DNA from 4 places in the Saccharomonospora sp. NPDC046836 genome. Region 2 is predicted to be linked to each of the others. Evidence: riboswitches for the same ligand, from Rfam matches in the RefSeq annotation. Region 2 holds a riboswitch; each other region holds the start of a gene.

Region 1 (4,886 bases), on a different contig from region 2:
ACGCGGTCGGAAGCGTCTGCGGGGCGGCGGGAGGCGACCGGTGGACCGCGCCGCGTGACCACGTGCCCGAGTACGAGGTGACCGGCTGCGGGATCGGACCGGGGAGCCGGGAAGCTACGCGACCGGACAACCACCAAGGGCGCCGGAAGCGGTATGCGGAAGGTCCGGACGAACTCCGCGCTCGCCGCGTGGGCCAGCTGCGTCAGCGCCCGCTCTTCGTGGGACAGCCACCAGGCGCAGCCTAGGGCCGCGAGAAGGTGGGCGGCCGTCATGGAAGAGGTGTCACCGGTCGCCAGCGTGTCCCAGGCGGAGGGGTTCGCCGCGTCCGGCATCCCGGCCCCTCCCATGTGCGCACCTGGGTACGCGTGGGAGGACGAGCCCGGTTCAGGAACGGTGTGGGCCCAGCTGAAAGCCGCGTGCAGCAGAAGTTGGGTGCCGAGCGTCCCCGCGCAGATGGCGAGGGGTCCGCGGGCCCGTCCGGCGGCGAACCACGCGGCCACGACGATCGACCAGAACGCCGCGACCAGCACCTCCGGGGAGACCGCATGCGCGGAGGAGAGCGCGTGGCCGCTCCCCGCGAGGCTCACGCACACCAGCGCGAAAAGGAGGGCCCGCACGGCACGCACAAGGCTCTCGGTGTGGCTCACAGTCGGCCATGGTGACAGGGAAGGGCTCGTTCCGCACCGATGCGAACCCGTCATATGCCGCTTTGTCCTCAAGGTTGTCGCGAGCCGCACACCTGGGAACCGGAGCAGGGACTGAACCGTACGACCGCCGGCACGACGGCGGTCGTCGTCCATCTCCGGGACCGATCAGCTGTGGTGCGGATGCGGACTGGTGGAGGGCGGCTCCACCGGCCGTTCGCGTCCGCCGTCCCGTCCCGAGAGCGCCACGACGAGCAGGGCCACGGCCACACCTGCGACGACGACGCGGCCCGCGGCTCGCAAGGTCCACCCTGGAAGCCGGCGGGCGGACTCCGGTTTGCCCAGCCGTTCACTCCGTCGCGCCGGCCCGACCAGCCTCGCCAGCAGCAGGACGGCGACAGGAATCTGGAGCAGCCAGAGCACGGTGCGTGGCCACTCGCCGTACCAAACGTTGGTGCCGTACAGCAGCGTGTGCCAGACGCTGAGCACGTAGACGACGATCACGAAGCGGTGCAGAACCCGCCAGGTCCTCGCTCCGATGCGGTGGCGCACGTAGAAGAGCAGCCCCAGCGGCACCGCCAGGTAGAGGGCGGCCTGCCCGATGGGGATGGCGATCTGGCCGGTGCCGGAGTCGTACCAGCCGGGGACGAAGGAGTCGGCGAAGGCTGCCCACAGTCGTTCGGCCCAGCCGAGCTGCGCCTCGTACCGGACCAGTTCCGCGGCGAACATCAGCGCGTGCGCGAACATCAGCGCCATCGTGGTGAGGCTGGTCGTGCGGTGCCAGCGCTCCAGGGTCTGCGGCGAGACGCGCAGCGCTTCGGGCCTGGTACCGGAGACCAGCAGTCCGATCATCACCGTCCCCCACGCCCACAACAGGGCGGACCAGCCGAACGCCTGACTGAGCAGGTACATCCAGTACGTGCGGGGGTCGTCCATGAAGGGCATGACCGCGACCGTCGCGGAGGTACCGGACTCCATCCGGACGTACAGGAAGACGAAGACGGCGGCGGTGACCCCGACCGCGGCGGCGGCGTCCGGCACGGCGAGGCGAAGATCACCGCGAAGGGTGACGCGCCCTCCCACACGGCTCCGGTTCTTACCGGAGCCTCTCTCCGTCTCGTCCTGGGAAGCCGTTTCTGGCGACAAGGCGAAGCCTCCAGGGTCGGTCACCGAGCGCTCGGTGAGGTCGTGGGGCCCAGTGTGACGGGACAGGTCAGTCGGACGCAGTCGTTTTCCGGCCACAGATCAACACTGCTGTCTCAAGCGTGTACTTCCGTACCGCTCCTCCCTCCCCCACCACTCACATCAGGACACCGCTGAACCGCCCCCTGTCGCATTGAAGGCACCGCGTCTACGCTGACGCTGCGATCGGTCCGTACCAAGTGACCGCACTGGTGCGGCGTAAGAGGGAACCCGGTGGAAATCCGGGGCTGTCCCGCAACGGTGTGCGAGAACCCCCGAACTCCGACGTCACTCACCTGGCCTCCAGCCAGGGCCGAGGCGCCATGGGACTTCCCGCAAGCCCGGTCACCTGCCGGCCGCACCCGCCCGAAGTTGTCTGGCGGGACCGACCACTGCGACCTCGAGGACCGGGTCGACGGTCACGGCGCCTTCGCGGCGAGCGTGCCGCGGCCTGTCCTCCTCCTCGCCCGTGTCTGGTGCACGGCGCCGGAAGGAGAGCAAGTCCGTGTCCCTTTTCCGCCACTTCTCCTTGAGCGAAGACCCCGCCGTGTCCCGTCGGCCGGAGGGAGGCCGACGGTGCTGAATTCCTTACCGGAGGTCCTTGAGAACCACGCCCCGCGCTCGCCGACGGTCTGGGGAGCGTGCCACGGGACCTTGGGCGAGCTGTACCAAGGCCCCCTGCCTTCCGGGGGTGACTCCGACATCGCCCTGGTCTCTTTTCCGGTACGCGGTCTGACCGCCCGAGTGGGCTTCACGCCGGGCGCCGCCCGGCAGGAGAAGACCGGGCTCCGCCCGGAGGCGGCCGAAGCGGCTCGCCTGTTCCTGAACCACCACGGCCTGGCGCTGCCCTCGGGAGCCTGGAGCCACCACTCTGATCTCCCTGTCGGTGTGGGGATGGCGAGTTCGACCGCCGACATCGTGGCCACGCTGCGCTGCCTCCACACCTACCTCGGCATCCCCTACGACCTGGACACGGTGCTACGCGTCCTCTCGTCGATCGAGCGTGCCGACAGCGTCTTCCTCGACGAGTTCGCCCTCCACCTGAGCAACCGGCACCGGGTCGTGCGGCGCCTGGGCTCCGCGCTGCGTTTCCACACCGCGTACATCACCGAGCCGGGCATGGTGGACACCGAAGCGGTCACCGGGACGCTGCAGCAGTTCTACCGCCGAAGGCCGGACGCGTACGGGCGGGCTCTCGCCGGTCTGCTCGACGGCTTCTCCGCCCGCGACCCCGTGGCCGTCGCCCACGCCTCGACGCAGAGCGCGGCGCTCTCCCAAGAGGTACTGCCCAAGGAGACCTTCGAAACGGTCCTCGCTCACCAGGGGCGTTTCGGAGCCGACGGCGTCTTCGTCGCCCACACCGGCTGCCTGGTCGGATACCTCTTCTGCCGCCCCTTCTCCGGCCGCACCCGCTCGGACCTGACGACGTTCTTCGCGTCGCTGGGCCATCAGTGCTCTTTCGCCCAAGGAGGATTCAGGTGATCCACCCCCATGTCGCCGACGCTCTGAAGGCGCCGGACCTGGTGCGCCTCGACCACGGACTCGTACTGCTCCGATTCGAGTCGATGAAGATCTACTCCGCCCTGGGAGCCGTGCGTCATCTGCTGGACGAGGGTGTGGTCCGGCCCGGACAGACCCTGATGGACAGCTCCAGCGGCATCTACGCCTACGCGCTGGCCCTCGCCTGCCACCGTTACGGGATGCGGTGTCGCATCGTGGCCTCCACCACGGTCGACGCGACGACCCTGGCTCAACTGGAGGTACTCGGTGCGGAGGTGGAGCAGGTGCGCCCGTCCAGCGATCTCAAGCTCGACCAGGAACTGCGCGTACGACGGGTGAAGGAGATCCTGGACCGCCACCCCGACCACCATTGGATGCGCCAGTACCACGACGCCATCCACTACCTCGGATATCAGGAGGTCGCCGACCGCATAGCGGAAGAACTTCCGGGACGCCCGCTCACCCTCGTCGGCGGCGTCGGCTCGGGCGCGTCGACCGGCGGGCTGGCGGAGCGGCTCCGCACACAGGACTCCCAGGTCCGGGTGGTGGGAGTCCAGCCCTTCGGCAGCGTCACCTTCGGCAGCCAGGACCACCACGATCCGGAGGCCATCATCGCGGGCATCGGCTCCGCCATCCCGTTCGACAACGTCCGGCATCACCTCTACGACACCGTGCACTGGATGGACTTCACCCACGCCATGTCCGGCGCCGTCGCGCTGCTGAAGGAGCACGCGGTCTTCGCCGGGCTGTCCACCGGGGCCGGCTACCTTGCCGCCACGCACGAGGCCCGCCGCCGGCCCGACCGCGTCCACGTGGTCATCGGTGCCGACACCGGCCACCGGTACGTGGAACGCGTCTACGCCCGGCACGCCGAGGCGCTCGACGTCGCCTCCCTCAAGCCGGACGAGATCGCGACGCCCGCTGCCATGACCATGCCCTGGTCGGTCATGGCCTGGAACCGTACGCCGGCGCACGCCACACACCGGACGGAGGCGGCATGAGCATCGTCTGCCTGGAACTGCTCACCTTCGGGCTCGGACACCTCGTCCGCGCGGCCGATCTGTTGGGCGAGCGCCTGGTCCTGGTCACGCGGGACCCCTCCTTCTATGCCTACGAACTCGACCGGCTCCCCCCTGGGGCGCTCGACCTGGTCGAGGCCGACACCTTCGACGCGGACCAGGTGGCCGAGGTGATGAGCGCCGTTCCGGATCTGAGAGGTCTGGTCAGCTCCACGGACACCTGGATGCTGGTCGGCGCGGAACTCGCCACCCGTTTTCGCCTGCCCGGACTCGACCCCTCGGTCCTTCGCCTCACCCGGGACAAGCCCTCCGTCCGCAACCGCCTCCAGGAGGCCGGGCTGTCCCGAGGCCGGGCCCTGGAGGGCTTCCTGGGAGCACCGGACGCCACGCAGCTCGTCCTCAAGGAGGTCGGCCTGCCGGCCGTCCTCAAGGACACGGCCGGGACGGGCAGCCAGAATGTCTGGCTCGTACGGGACGAGGTCGAGTTGACGACGGCCCTCGACGAGGCGTCCGGGCGCAGTCTCATGGGGCAGCTCTTCGC
Region 2 (4,886 bases):
GCCCACCGTCGGCACGGTGAGCTCCCGGTTGAGCACCGCGGCCGCCGCGGCGAACGCGGGCACACCCGGCGTCACGTCGTAGGGGATGCCCACCGCGTCGAGCCGCCGCATCTGCTCAGCCACCGCGCTGTACACCGCCGGATCGCCGGAGCACAGCCGTGCGACATCGGCGCCCGCGTCGTGCGCGGCGACGAGCTCCGCCACGATCTCCTCGAGCGTCAGGTTCGCGGTGTCCACGAGCCGGGCGCCGGGCGGACAGTGGGCGAGCAGGTCGGTCGGCGTCAGGCTGCCCGGGTATAGGCAGACCGCGCAGCGGGCGAGCAATTGCTGGCCCCGCACGGTGATCAGGTCCGCGGCGCCCGGCCCGGCGCCGATGAAGTGCACGGTCATCGCGTCAAACTCCACTGGGTCACGGTGCGGGCCGGCGTCCAGCCGGTGAAACCACCGAGTGCCGCGGCATGCTCGACCGACAGCCTGGTCAGCTCACCGCCGTGTTCGGCGTAGGCCCGCGCGAGGGTCTGCTCGGCGTCCAGGGTGACGCCGTTGGCGACGAGCCTGCCGCCGGGACGCAACGCGGCAAGGCACGTCGCGAGGACCCCGGGCACGCTGAGGCCGCCGCCGACGAACACCGCGTCCGGCTCCGCAAGGCCCGCGAGCGCGTCCGGCGCCGACCCGGTGACGACCAGGACGTCCGGCACGCCGAGCCGTTCGGCGTTGCGGCCGATCCGCTCCGCCCGTTCCGGCCGGGACTCGATCGCGATCGCCCGGTTGGCCGGATGCGCCCGGCACCACTCGATCGCGATGCTGCCCGCACCTGCCCCCATGTCCCACAGCAGCTCGCCGGGTGCGGGCGCGAGCCGCGCCAGGCTGCTGGCCCGGATGTCCCGTTTGGTGAGCTGGCCGTCGTGCTCGAAGGCGTCGTCGGGCAGACCGGCCAGCAGCGGTAACGCACGCGGTCCGGCACCCTCGATCGCGAGCACGTTCAGCGCCGCGCCCTGTGGATGGGACCACTCCTGCGCGATGCCGTCGAGCCGCCGTTCGGCGGCCCCGCCCAGCTCCTCCAGGACCGTGAGCCTGCTCGCCCCGTAGCCGCGTTCGGTGAGCACCGCCGCCACCGCGGCCGGTGTCGTGGCGTCGGAGCTCAGCACCAGCACCCGCCTGCCGGGGCCGATGGCGCGCAGCACGCGGTGCACACTGCGCCCGACAGTGCTCACCACCTCGGTCTCCTCGGCGGGCCAGCCGAGCCGCGCCCTGGCCAACGCCACCGACGACACGCCAGGAAGGATGCGCACGCGCCCGGCGCCGAAGCGGCGCACCAGCGTGCTGCCGATGCCGGACAGCAGCGGGTCGCCACTGGCCAGTACACAGACCCGGCGATGCGACTGCCCCGCGAGCAGTGCGTCGAGTGCGGGCAGCAGCGGACTCGGCCACGGTGTCTTGGTGAAGTCCCCGTCCGGCACCAGATCCAGCTGTCGCCGGCCGCCGAACAACACGTCACAGCCGGCGATCTCGGCGCGGTACGGCTCGGGCAGGCCGGCCCAGCCGTCGGCGCCGATTCCCACCACGACGATCGTCACGATCGCCAACCGTAACTCCGCCTTGCGGGACACCCGCACCCGGTCGGGCGTCCTGATCTGGGCTTCGCAATTGTGATTCAGGACTCCCTCCGGCGAAGTATGCGATGATCGGCGGTGCGGTCGTTGTGGAACCCGGTGCGAATCCGGGACGGTCCCGCCACTGTGACTGGTCGCCAGCGGCCAGGAGTCAGAGCTTCGGCGCCCGCCTTTGTCGTACTGACGCTGTGGGCGAGGACACCCACCCGGTGCAAGGGAGTCTTGATGCGGCCGTACCCGTTCACCGCTGTCGTCGGCATGGAGCAGCTACGGCTGGCGCTGGTGCTGTCCGCGATCTCACCCGCCATCGGTGGCGTGCTGGTGCGCGGCGAGAAGGGCACCGCGAAGTCGACGATGGTGCGGGCGCTCGCGGGCCTGCTGCCCGATGTCGAGGTGGTGGACGGCTGCCGCTTCTCGTGCGATCCGGGCCGTCCGGACACGGCGTGCCCGGACGGCCCGCATCCCAGCGAGGAGGCCCGGCACCGGCGCCCCGCGCGTCTGGTCGAGCTGCCGGTCGGGGCCGCCGAGGACCGCGTGGTGGGTTCGCTGGACCTCGAACGCGCGCTACGCGACGGCGTCACCGACTACCAGCCCGGGCTGCTGGCCGGAGCGCATCGTGGGCTGCTCTACGTCGATGAGGTCAACCTGCTGCACGACCACCTCGTTGACACCCTGCTGGACGCCGCCGCGATGGGCAGGGTCACCGTCGAACGGGAAGGTGTCTCGGTCTCGCATGCCGCGCGGTTCGTGCTGATCGGCACCATGAACCCGGAGGAGGGCGAGCTCCGGCCGCAGCTACTCGACCGCTTCGGCCTGACCGTCGAGGTGGCATCCAGCCGTGAGGCCGCGCAGCGTGCCGAGGTGGTGCGCAGGCGACTGGCCTACGAGACCGATCCGGACGGCTTCGCCACAGGCTATGTCGATGCGGAGGCCCGGCTGGCCGCCGACATCGCGGCGGCGAGGGGACTCGTGGCGGCGGTGCGGCTGACCGACGACGCGCTGCTGCAGATCGCCGAGGTCTGCGCGGCGTTCGAGGTCGACGGGATGCGCGCCGATATCGTCACCGCGCGCACCGCGGCCGCGCACGCCGCGTGGTGCGGGCGCGCTGAAGTGTCCACTGAGGACATCCGGGTCGCCGCCCGGCTCGCCCTGCCGCATCGGCGGAGGCGTAACCCGTTCGACGCGCCGGGCATCGAGGAGGAGCAGCTCGAACAGGCTTTGCGGGACGCGGAGCCGCCGGAGGGCGGGCCGCCGGACGACGACGGCCCTGGTGCCGGCAGCGAGCCGCCCGGCGGGGACGGCGAACACGCCCCGGCCGACGATACGAGCGGCGACGCGGGTGGCAACGGCGGGCAGCACGGCAATGGTGAGCGCCAGGTCGGTGCCGGGACGCCGTACCGGGCACGGCTGTTCACCGTCGGCGGCACCGGAGCCGGGGCGCACGGACGGCGGTCGCGGGCGGTGACCGACAGCGGGCGCACGGTCGGTGTACGGCCGCCCGGCGTCCGCGAGGGCGGGCCGCACCTGCTGGCGACCGTCCGGGCAGCGGCACCACACCAGCGCGCACGGGGCCGCGTGGGCACGGGTCTTGTCCTGCGGGCGCACGATCTCCGCTATGCGTTGCGCGAGGGCAAGGAAGGCAACCTCGTACTGTTCTGTGTGGACGCATCGGGGTCGATGGGTGCCCGGTCGCGGATGGGGGAGGTGAAGGCGGCGGTGTTGTCGCTGCTGCTGGATGCCTACCAGCGGCGGGACAAGGTCGGCCTGGTGACGTTCCGCGCAGGCGTCGCCGAGCTGGCGTTGCCGCCGACGATCAGCGTCGAGGCCGCCGCGGCCAGGCTCGAAGCGTTGCCCACCGGCGGTCGCACCCCCCTCGCCGAGGGCCTGCTGCGCGCCGCCGAGGTGCTGCGGGTGGAGGCGCTGCGTGACCCGCGGCGGCGGCCACTGCTGGTCGTGGTGACCGATGGACGCGCCACGAGTGGGCAGGACGCGCTCGCCCGCGCACACGCGGCCGCCGCGCTGGTTGCCGGAACCGGCGTGACGAGTGTCGTGCTGGACTGCGAAAGCGGCCGGATGCGGCTCGGTCTCGCCGCCGAGCTGGCCACCCGGCTCGGCGCGGACCATGTGCCGCTGGGTGAGGTCGCGGCGGAAGCGCTGACCCGCGAGGTGAAACGGAGGGCGGCCTGATGCCGAAGGGCAAACCGGAGGTCGTACCCGACGACGGACTCAGCACGCGACAACGCCGCAACCGCCCGCTCCTGGCCGTCCACACGGGTGCGATGAAAGGTAAGTCGACGGCCGCATTCGGGATGGCGTTGCGGGCGTGGAACCAGGGCTGGTCGATCGGGGTGTTCCAGTTCGTCAAGTCCGCCAAATGGCGTGTCGGCGAGGAGACCGCGTTCCGCGCGCTCGGCGAGCTGCACGAGCAGAGCGGCCAGGGCGGGCCGGTCGAGTGGCACAAGATGGGCGCGGGCTGGAGCTGGTCGCGCAAGCAGGGCAGCGAGGAGGACCACGCGGCCAACGCACGTGAGGGCTGGGCGGAGATCGCGCGCCGGCTCGCCGTCGAGCAGCACGACTTCTACGTCCTGGACGAGTTCACCTATCCGCTGCACTGGGGCTGGCTCGACGTCGACGAGGTCGTGCGCACACTGCGGGAACGGCCGGGGCGCCAGCACGTCGTGATCACCGGTCGCAACGCGCCTGCCGCGCTGGTCGAGGCCGCCGATCTGGTGGCCGAGATGACTAAGGTGAAGCATCCGATGGACGCGGGGCAAAAGGGTCAGCGGGGCATCGAGTGGTAGCCAGGCTCGTCATCGCCGCACCCGGCTCCGGTCACGGCAAGACGACTGTCGCAACCGGACTGATGGCCGCGCTGCGGGCACGGGGCATCCGGGTGTCGGGCCACAAGGTCGGCCCTGACTTCATCGATCCGAGCTACCACGCGCTGGCCACCGGTCTGCCGCCACGTAACCTCGACCCGTTCCTGCAGGGCGAGGAGCGCGTCGTTCCGTTGCTGCTACACGGTTCCGCGACGGCGGAGATCGCCGTCATCGAGGGCGTGATGGGGCTCTTCGACGGTGCACTCGGCACCGAGGGGTACGCCTCCACCGCACACGTCGCGCGGTTGCTGCGCGCGCCCGTGGTGCTGGTGGTGGATGCGAGCGCGGCGAGCCGCAGCGTCGCGGCGACGGTGCTCGGTTTCGCTCACTACGACCCGCGGCTGGAGCTCGCCGGGGTGATCCTGAACAAGCTCGGCTCGCAGCGGCATGAGGA
Region 3 (4,886 bases), on a different contig from region 2:
CCGAGCAACGAGGAACCGGCGGAAACGGGCGCTGGGTCCGGCACGCAGAGTGGGTTCCCCCGCGCCATTGCGCACGCGATGGGCGAGACGACCATCGAGAGTCCACCCCAGACCGTCGCGGCACTCGACTCCAGCTATGTCGACGCCGCGCTGGCGCTGGAGACCGAGGTCGTCGCGTACACCAAGTACCCGTCCTACGACGCGCTGCCCGACTACCTCGGCGGGGACGCCCAGTACGGCGAGGACGCGCGGATCATCGGCGCACTCGCCAGCCCGGACATCGAGCAGCTCTACGACATCGCGCCGGACCTCATTGTCTCAGCCAAGATCCGGCACGAGAACATCTACACCGAACTGTCCAATGTGGCCCCGACGGTGTTCAGTGAGACAACCGGAGCCACGTGGAAGGACAACATCCGGCTGCTGGGAGAAGCGCTCGGCAAGGAGGCTCTCGCCGAGCAGAAGATCGGGACCTACGAGGAGCGCGCGAGGAAGATCGGCGAGGCCATCGAGGAAAAGCTCGGTCGTACCCCGACGTACTCGCTGGTGCGCTTCATCGAGGGTGAGGCGACCGTGCGGCTCTACAGTGCCGAGTCGTTCCCTGGCATCGTGCTGGCCGACGTCGGGCTCGCGCGGCCGGAAGGTCAGCCGAACGCGCAGGGCAAGATCGCGACCGATCTGAGCCAGGAGAACATCGGCGAGCTCGATGCCGACCACATCTACGTCTCCACCTACGCCGACGACACGCAGGATGCCGCCGACCCGCGTGCGCAGTTCCAGTCCAACCCGCTGTGGGGAAGGCTGACCGGCCAGATCGCGAACGTCAACGACGACACCTGGTACACCTCGGTGAGCCTGCAGGGTGCCCACGCGATGCTCGACGACATCGCCGACGAGTTCGGGGTGGACCCGGCCCGCGACTGACCGGGGTCATTGCCGTGGCTCTGCCGGAGGTGGACCGATGACACCGCAGTGGTACCGCTCGGGCACCTTCCGCGGTGGCTTCGCTCGCAGCCTGCCAGGGACGGCCACGAATGCGGTCAGAGCACCGGCGAGGAGCAGACCTGCGCAGATCAGCATCGCGTTGCGGTAGGTGGGGGCGAGGGCGGTCGGGTCGGTGAGGCTGCCGGAGCCGATTCCCGCCGCGAGCGGCAGCACGGCCACGGCGAGCAGGCCGGCTGTGCGTGCGACGGCGTTGTTGGTGCCGCTGGCGATGCCGGCGAACCGCTCGTCAAGTGCGTCGAGTGCCGTCGCGGTCAGTGGTGTGACCGTCAGCGAGAGCCCGAGGCCGAAAAGCACCACCCCGGGGAGCACGTCACGCACGTACTCGACATCGGCGCTGATGCGCGAGAGCAGCACCAACGCGCACGCGCACACGATCGGCCCCAACGTCATGGGAATGCGCGGACCGATGCGCTGCGTGAGCGCGCCGGAGCGGGCGGAGAGCAGGAGCATCAGTACGGTGACCGGCAGCAGGGCGGACCCGGCCTGGATCGGGGTGAATCCGGCGACCACCTGGAGGTAGAGCACGACGAGGAAGAACACCCCGCCGAGCGCCGCATAGACGGCGAAGGTCACCAGGTTCGCGGCGGTGAAGGCGCGTGAGGAGAACACGCTCATCGGCAGCATCGGATGCTCCGAGCGGCGTTCTGTGAGCACGAACGTGACAATGCCGGCGATGCCGATGGCGAATGCGCCGAGCACGACGGGTGAGGACACGCCGAGTGCCGGCCAGGCGGTGAAGCCGTAGCTCAGCCCGGCGAGGCCGAGTGCGCCGGTGACGGCGCCGAGCACGTCGATGTGCTGGGCCGCCTGGGGGTCACGGGACTCTGGAACATGTCGCACAGCGGCCAGCACGACGATGGCGGCGAGCGGAATGTTGATGAAGAAGACGAGCCGCCAGGTTGCGACCTGGACGAGCCAGCCGCCGAGGAAGGGCCCGATCGCGCCGGCAATGCCCCCGAGCCCGGACCAGGCGCCGATTGCCTTCGTGCGGTCGTCTGGCCGAAACGACGCCTCCAGGATGGCGAGTGCCCCGGGTGTGAGCAATGCACCCCCGACGCCCTGAAGCACACGCGCGCCGATCAGGATCGGGGCCGTGGGCGCGAGCCCGCACAGCAACGACGCGACGGCGAACCAGACTACGCCGAACAGGAAGATCCGCCGCCTGCCGAAACGGTCGCCGAGCGAGCCACCGAGCAGGATCAGCGAGGCGAGGCTGAGCGTGTAGCCGTTGATCGTCCACTGTAGATCTTCGGTGGTGGCGCCGAAGCTGCGGCCGATGCTGGGCAGTGCGATATTGACCACCGTCGAGTCGATGAACGTGAGACCCGAACCCAGGACCATGGCCAGCAACACCCAGCGCCCGCGGGCTTCGCCGTAGCGCACCTGGACTGCGGGCGCGGTCACGGCGCGCGGTCCCGCCTGCCGGCGTTGTCGCCGGAACGCGTCAACTCCACGGGATCCCTCCTGCTGTGGTGTCCATCCATGCTCGCCCGGTCCGTGCTGGTGCGCAACGACTCGCCGACGTCGGCGACTCACCCAGCTGGGTGGTAACACGCCCACACGGTATGGGGTCTCCAGGTGCGAATGGCACAACATGTAGTGTCTCCCGTGCTGGTGGTTCGTTTTGGTCGGTTGCGGCTGGGACGAGGCAAGAGGGAACCCGGTGTGAGTCCGGGACTGCCCCGCAGCGGTGAGTGGGAACGACCGCCGTCAAGAAGCACTGGGCACGGAGTGTCTGGGAAGCGACGGCCAGTAGGTCCACCGTGTCACGGTGGGTGCCCGCGAGTCCGAAGACCTGCCACCGGCCCGCACGCCATCCCGGCGTGCGGACGCCCGGTGCTCGTGCGCCGGGTCCGGTGCGAGCTCGCGAGGAGAGAGCTTTGACGCTCAGTGTGACTATGTCTGCTGCCCGGACGGATTGGGTCCGCGTCGAGCACGTCGTGGCGGAAGCCGTCGGCGGGATCGACGACGTGTCGGCGGAGCCGGTGCTGGCGGAGGCCAAGCGCAACGTCTACGAGGGCATTGGTGCCGACGAGTTGGCCACGGCACTGATCATGGCCGCGCGCACACTGGTCGAGCGGGAGCCGAACTACTCGTTCGTCACCGCCCGGCTGCTGCTGGACAAGCTGCGCGGTGAGGCGCTGAGCTACCTGGCGGGCGCGGCGCGGCAGGCGGGCCACGACGAGCTGGACTACCCCGGTCACTTCCGCGACTACCTCGCCCGCGCGATCGAGCTGGGGCTGGTGGATCCCGAGCTGGCGACGTTCGACCTTGACCGGGTGAGCGCGGCGATCCGCCCGGAGCGCGATTTCGACTTCGGTTTCCTTGGCCTGCAGACCCTGTACGACCGGTATCTTCTCCGGGGGTTCCAGGGGGCCGCCCCCCTGGGTGGACAGAGCTTGCACCACGACGGGACGCGGTTCGAGCTGCCGCAGGCGTTCTTCATGCGGGTTGCGTTGGGCCTGGCGATCCGGGAGGACGACCGCGAGGCCCGCGCGGTCGAGTTCTACGAGCTGCTCTCGTCGCATCAGTTCATGGCCTCGACGCCGACGTTGTTCAACTCGGGCACGACGCGGCCGCAGCTTTCGTCGTGCTTTCTGACCACTGTGGACGATGATCTGGAGTCGATCTTCCAGGCGTACAAGAACAACGCGCTACTGGCGAAGTACTCGGGCGGTCTCGGCAACGACTGGACCCCGGTGCGCGGTCTCGGCGCGCACATCAAGGGCACCAACGGGCAGTCGCAAGGCGTGGTGCCCTTCCTCAAGATCGCCAACGACACAGCGGTCGCGGTCAACCAGGGTGGCAAGCGCAAGGGCGCGGCGTGTGCGTATCTGGAGACCTGGCACATCGACGTCGAGGAGTTCCTGGACCTGCGTAAGAACACCGGTGACGACCGGCGCCGCACGCACGACATGAACACCGCGAACTGGGTACCGGACGAGTTTCTGCGCCGCGTCGAGGCCGACGCCGAGTGGACGCTGTTCTCCCCCGACGAGACCCCGGACCTGCACGATCTCTACGGCAACGCCTTCGCGGAGGCCTACCGCGCCTACGAAACAGCCGCCGACCGGGGCGAGATCAAGGTGTTCCGGCGGGTGCGGGCGGTCGAGCTGTGGCGGCGGATGCTGACGATGCTGTTCGAGACCGGGCATCCGTGGATCACCTTCAAGGACCCGTGCAACCTGCGCTCGCCGCAACAGCACACGGGGGTGGTGCACTCGTCCAACCTGTGCACGGAGATCACCCTCAACACCAGCCGGGACGAGGTCGCGGTGTGCAACCTCGGTTCGGTCAACCTGGCCAAGCACGTGACACGCGGGGGTTTGGACGTCGAGCGGCTTCAGCGCACCGTGACCACGGCCGTGCGGATGCTCGACAACGTCATCGACATCAACTTCTACACGATTCCCGAGGCGCGCCGCTCCAACCTGCGGCACCGCCCTGTTGGCCTTGGCCTGATGGGCTTCCAGGACGCGTTGTTCGAGCTGGGCCTGCCGGTCGCGTCGGAGGCTGCGGTCGAGTTCGCCGATCGCAGCATGGAACACCTGTCGTATTACGCCATTTCGGCTTCGGTCGACCTTGCCGCTGAGCGTGGACAGTACGCGTCCTTCGAGGGATCGCTGTGGAGCCAGGGAATCCTGCCGATCGACTCACTGCGCCTGCTCGCCGACGCACGCCGCGGCGACGCGCTCGACGTGGACACGACGTCTACTGTGGACTGGGAAACACTGCGGGACCGGGTGCGCACCATCGGGATGCGTAACTCCAACGTGATGGCGATCGCGCCCACGGCGACGATCTCCAACATCTGCGGCGTCGCCCAGTCGATCGAGCCCCAGTTTCAGAACCTGTTCGTCAAGTCGAACATGTCGGGCGAC
Region 4 (4,886 bases), on a different contig from region 2:
TCGCGTCGATGACATCGCCGAACTCGGAGTAGCACAGGTGCGTGTGGATCTGCGTCGAGGCGGCGGCGCCCGCTGTGGCCAGCCGGAAGGCGCCAACCGACCAGTCCAGATAGGACTTTCGTTCCTCGGCGCGCAGGGGCAGCAGTTCCCGCAGGGCCGGTTCGTCGACCTGCACGATCCGGATCCCCGCGCCCTCCAGGTCGTGGACCTCGTCGCGCAGCGCGAGGGCGACCTGGTCGGCGGTGACGGACAGTGGCTGGTCGTCCCGGACGAACGACCAGGCCAGAATCGTGACCGGTCCGGTCAGCATGCCTTTCACGGGTTTGGCGGTCAGGGACTGGGCGTAGGTGATCCAGTCCAGCGTCATCGGCTTCGGGCGGGACACGTCACCGTGCAGGATCGGTGGGCGGACACAGCGGGAGCCGTAGGACTGCACCCAGCCGTGCTCGGTGGCGGCGAAGCCGTCGAGCTGCTCAGCGAAGTACTGCACCATGTCGTTGCGTTCGGGTTCCCCGTGCACCAGCACATCCAGGCCGATGTCCTCCTGCAGCTCGACGACCCGCCGGATTTCGGCACGCATGTGGCCGGCGTAGGTGTTCTTGTCGATGCGGCCGGCGCGCAGGTCCGCGCGGGCACGCCGGACGTCGGCGGTCTGCGGGAACGAGCCGATCGTCGTCGTGGCCAGCGGTGGGAGTCCCAGCCGCTCTCGCTGCGCAACGGCACGCTCGGCGTAGGGAGCGCGGTGGCGGTGCTGCGGGCGGAGCGCGGCGATCCGGCCACGCACGCGATCGTTACGGGGTTCGGTCGCACGACCCCGGCGCACGATCTGACTCACCTGTGCGATCCGGGCGGTCACCTCGGGCGAGCCAGTGCTCAGGGCCTGGCCGAGGAGCACGACCTCGGCGACCTTCTGGCGGGCGAAGGCAAGCCGTTCCAGGAGCACGGCCGGTAGCGCGGTCTCGGCGTCGAGGTCGTAAGGCACGTGCAGTAGTGAGCACGAGGTCGACACTGCCAGTGACCCGACCGAGCCGAGCAGGCTCGCGCAGGTCGACGCGGCGGCCTCCAGGTCGGTACGCCAGACGTTGCGGCCGTCCACGACACCAGCCACGACGGTCTTGTCCCGCAGCCCACCGATCGACGCGATCCGGTCCGTGGCCCCCGCCCCCGCGACGAGATCGACCGCGACAGCCTCCACCGGGGTATCCGCGAGCACGGGCAGCGCAGCGCCGAAATCACCGAAGTAACCTGCGACAAGCACGCCGGGCCGTGTGGTGAGGGAACCCAGACGCTCGTAGGCGCGCGCCAAGGCGGCCAGCTCGGCGTCGGTGCGGTCCGCGACGAACGCGGGCTCGTCCAGCTGCACCCAGGCAACACCAGCCTCGGCCAGCCGCGCGAGCACATCGGCGTAGCCGTCGAGCAGCGGGTCCAGTAGGTCCAGGGGTGTGAAGCCCTCGGGCGCCCCAGCTGCGGGCTTGGCCAGCAGCAGGAACGTGAGCGGGCCGACCAGGACCGGCCGGGTGCTGACACCCTGCTCGGCGGCTTCACGATACTCGGCGATCGGCTTGTCGCCGGCGAGGGTGAACCGGGTTTCCGGCAGCAGCTCGGGAACCAGGTAGTGGTAGTTGGTGTCGAACCACTTGGTGAGCTCCAGCGGCGCGACACCGTCGCGACCGCGGGCCATCGCGAAGTAGGTGTCCAACTCGGACAGACCCAGGTCGTGGAACCGCGATGGCACCGCCCCGAACAGCATGGCGGTGTCCAGCATGTGGTCGTAGTAGGAGAACGTGTTGCCCGGCACGGAGTCCAGACCGGCCTGCGCCAGCTCGGCCCACGTCCGCGCGCGTAGGTCGCGTGCTGCGGCCTGGAGCTGACCCTGGTCGATCCGCCCGGCCCAGTAGTCCTCGACAGCGCGTTTCAGTTCCCGCCGGCCGCCGATCCGGGGGTAGCCCAGTACGGTCGATCCGATGGGCGGTAGAGGTGCGATCATCCGGCTCTCTCCTCGCGAGCTCGCTCGTCAGCGCCCGGGACCACGACGAGGGCAGGCGAGAACACGACACGTGGCGTGCCGCCGTTCGCACCAGCCTTCCCACGAGGCCCAGGCGTCCCGCACGCCAGGTGGCGCACGGACCGGCGGCAGGTCTTCGGACTCGCGGGCACCCACCGTTACCGGCGGACCTACTGGCCATCGCTTCCCAGACACCCCTGTGCCCAGTGCTTCATGACGGCGGTCGTTCCCACTCACCGCTGCGGGGCAGTCCCGGACTCACACCGGGTTCCCTGTTACCTCATCCCTGCCGTATGGGCCGGGATGAACCACCAGCACAGCCGAGCGTAGCCGACCGGGGCAAGCCCTGTCAGCGCCGGTGTCACGCAGGCCGGTGCTATGACCTCCCTATCGCCGCAGTCCCCATGCCGTGTCGAGCGCGTCCGCGGTGAGCACCCCGGCAGGCGGCCCTTCGGCGAGCAGCCGCCCTTTGCCGAGCAGCAGGCAGTGATCGGCGCGGTCGGCCTCGGCGAGGTCATGGGTAACGTGCACCACGGCCGCGCCGCGCGCGGCCTCGCCGGCGAGTGCGTCCGTGATGGCTTCTCTCGCGGGCCCGTCGAGTCCGGTCGTGGGTTCATCCAGCAGGAGCACATCCGCGCGCTGCGCGAGACCCTGCGCGACGAGTGCGCGCTGCCGCTGGCCACCGGAGAGGGACCCGAGTCTGCGCCGCGCGAGATCGGCGATTCCCAGTCGCGCCAGCGCGTCCGCCACGATGACATGGTCCTCTTCGGATAGTCGCCGCCACGGTCCGCTATGCGCCCAGCGGCCCATGGCGACCGTCTCGCGCACCGTGATGGGCAGCCGGTCGGACACCGCGCTGCGCTGCACCACGAACGCGGGACGCGTTCCGCCGGGCAGGACCACCGACCCCGAGCCAGGCGGCACCACACCGGCGACGGCGCCCAGCAAGGTGGACTTCCCGGAGCCATTCGGGCCGGCGATCGCCGTGATGCTCGCGGACGGCAGGCGTGCGCTGATCCCGTGCAGTACCACCCTTCCTGCGTATCCCGCCGACAGCGCGTCGATCCGGACTCCAGCCATGCGTTCACTGTGTGTCATGACACCTCTATTTGAAACGACAATCGTTTTCATTATAGGTTCCTGGCCGTGGAATGGTTGTTCGCCCCGTTCGAGGTCTCGTTCGTCCAACGGGCGCTGTGGGGCGGAGTTCTGGTGTCGCTCATCTGCGCGCTCGCCGGGACGTGGGTCGTGCTGCGCGGGATGGCGTTCCTCGGCGACGCGATGTCGCACGGGATGCTGCCCGGTGTCGCGCTCGCCTCGCTCGCGGGCGGCAACCTGCTCGTGGGCGCCGCGCTCAGCGCCGGAGTGATGGCGCTCGGGGTGACCGCGCTGGGACCCTCCCGCCGGTTCTCCCAGGACACCGCCATCGGCCTGCTGTTCGTGGGCATGCTCGCGACCGGGGTCATCATCGTCTCGCACTCGCAGTCGTTCGCGGTGGACCTCACCGGCTTCCTGTTCGGCGACGTGCTCGCCGTCCGCGAGCGGGACCTAGCCCAGCTCGCCGGCGCGCTCGCCGTGGCCGCCGCCGTTTCACTGCTCGGGTACCGCGCGTTCGTGGCGCTCAGCTTCGACACCCGCACGGCCCACACCCTGGGGCTGCGGCCACGCCTCGCCCACGGTGCTCTGCTCGGCCTGCTCACGCTCGCGATCGTCGCGTCGTTCCACGTCGTCGGCACGCTGCTCGTGTTCGGCCTGCTCATTGCGCCGCCCGCCGCCGCGATGTTCTGGGCCTCCCGCATTCCGCTGATCATGTTCGGTGCCGCGCTGCTCGGCTGCCTCGCGACCGGCACCGGGCTGCTCGTGTCGTGGCACTGGGGTACCGCCGCCGGCGCCACGATCGCCGCCGTCGCCGTGGCGCTGTTCTTCGTCTCCGCACTCGCCGCCCGCGTGCGCGAACGCCTCATCCGCAGCAGCACTGAAGAAGGGATCGCATACTGACCGTGAGACGACATCACAGAGCCACCGTGCTGGCACTGACCACCGGGTTGCTGCTGACCGCCTGCGCCGGCGAGCCCACCGAACCCGTCGTGGATGTGCCACACGGCTACGTGGAGGGCGCCGAGGAGACCGCCGAAGCCCAGTCGCGGCTGGTGCTCGCCGACGCCGCAACCGGCGCGGTCCGCGTGCTCGACCTGCTGACCGAGGAGGTCACGCGCCTCGACGACATCGCCGCTGTCGAGCGCGTCAGCACCGACGGCCGTTTCGCCTACCTCGCGGCGGGTGGTACGACGCATGTGGTCGACGGCGGCGCCTGGATGGTCGACCACGGCGACCACGTCCACTACTACCGCGCCGAGATCAGGTCCACCGGAACACTCGCGGGACACGCGGTGGCGGCGCACACCGACGCGGCCATCACCGCGGTCACGCTGGCGAATGGCACCACGACCGTACTCGACCGGTCCACAGTGGAGGATGGCGGCACCCGACTCGGCCCCGCGCTCGACGGGGTCGCCGTGCCGTTCGAGCAACGCCTGCTCGTGGCCTCCGGGGACGGCGTCGCGATCCACGACCGCGACGGGGCGCCGCTCGCCACCATCAGTGAACCGTGCCCCGCGGCCGACGGCACCGCGGTGACCCGGCGTGGCGTCGTGTTCGGCTGTACTGACGGCGCACTGCTCGTGCGGGAGGACGACGGCGAGCTGGTTGGCGAGAAGATTCGGTATCCCTGGCCGGTCACCGAGCCCGAGCGGGCACGCGAGTTCACGCACAGACCGGGCAGTGCGACGCCGGCCGCGCCGGCGGGTGAGCGTGGCGTCTGGTCCCTCGACGTGGCCGCACACGCCTGGACCCTGCTGGAGACCGGACCGGTCGTGGCCGT

Evidence for each region. Region 2 has a riboswitch for cobalamin ahead of ABZ863_RS07945 (magnesium chelatase subunit D family protein). Riboswitches for the same ligand answer to the same signal wherever they lie in the genome.
Region 1: it holds a riboswitch for cobalamin, as region 2 does, so the genes downstream of both, ABZ863_RS34125 (hypothetical protein) here and ABZ863_RS07945 (magnesium chelatase subunit D family protein) in region 2, are expected to answer to the same signal.
Region 3: it holds a riboswitch for cobalamin, as region 2 does, so the genes downstream of both, ABZ863_RS22755 (ribonucleoside-diphosphate reductase subunit alpha) here and ABZ863_RS07945 (magnesium chelatase subunit D family protein) in region 2, are expected to answer to the same signal.
Region 4: it holds a riboswitch for cobalamin, as region 2 does, so the genes downstream of both, metE (5-methyltetrahydropteroyltriglutamate--homocysteine S-methyltransferase) here and ABZ863_RS07945 (magnesium chelatase subunit D family protein) in region 2, are expected to answer to the same signal.

What each region holds. Positions count from the first base shown of each region.
Region 1 covers NZ_JBEYXW010000069.1:4,017-8,902, forward strand. Annotated here, with positions in the region: gene ABZ863_RS34115 (hypothetical protein) at 1-647, opposite strand, end outside; gene ABZ863_RS34120 (ferric reductase-like transmembrane domain-containing protein) at 813-1,727, opposite strand; cobalamin riboswitch at 2,020-2,198, shown strand; gene ABZ863_RS34125 (hypothetical protein) at 2,403-3,308, shown strand; gene ABZ863_RS34130 (cysteine synthase family protein) at 3,308-4,327, shown strand; gene ABZ863_RS34135 (ATP-grasp domain-containing protein) at 4,324-4,886, shown strand, end outside.
Region 2 covers NZ_JBEYXW010000004.1:268,129-273,014, reverse strand. Annotated here, with positions in the region: gene cobM (precorrin-4 C(11)-methyltransferase) at 1-390, opposite strand, end outside; gene cbiE (precorrin-6y C5,15-methyltransferase (decarboxylating) subunit CbiE) at 387-1,577, opposite strand; cobalamin riboswitch at 1,656-1,790, shown strand; gene ABZ863_RS07945 (magnesium chelatase subunit D family protein) at 1,839-3,800, shown strand; gene cobO (cob(I)yrinic acid a,c-diamide adenosyltransferase) at 3,800-4,414, shown strand; gene ABZ863_RS07935 (cobyrinate a,c-diamide synthase) at 4,408-4,886, shown strand, end outside.
Region 3 covers NZ_JBEYXW010000021.1:48,659-53,544, reverse strand. Annotated here, with positions in the region: gene ABZ863_RS22765 (iron-siderophore ABC transporter substrate-binding protein) at 1-924, shown strand, start outside; gene ABZ863_RS22760 (MFS transporter) at 931-2,409, opposite strand; cobalamin riboswitch at 2,604-2,823, shown strand; gene ABZ863_RS22755 (ribonucleoside-diphosphate reductase subunit alpha) at 2,886-4,886, shown strand, end outside.
Region 4 covers NZ_JBEYXW010000015.1:40,561-45,446, forward strand. Annotated here, with positions in the region: gene metE (5-methyltetrahydropteroyltriglutamate--homocysteine S-methyltransferase) at 1-1,987, opposite strand, end outside; cobalamin riboswitch at 2,115-2,333, opposite strand; gene aztA (zinc ABC transporter ATP-binding protein AztA) at 2,393-3,085, opposite strand; gene aztB (zinc ABC transporter permease AztB) at 3,152-4,003, shown strand; gene ABZ863_RS18400 (hypothetical protein) at 4,006-4,886, shown strand, end outside.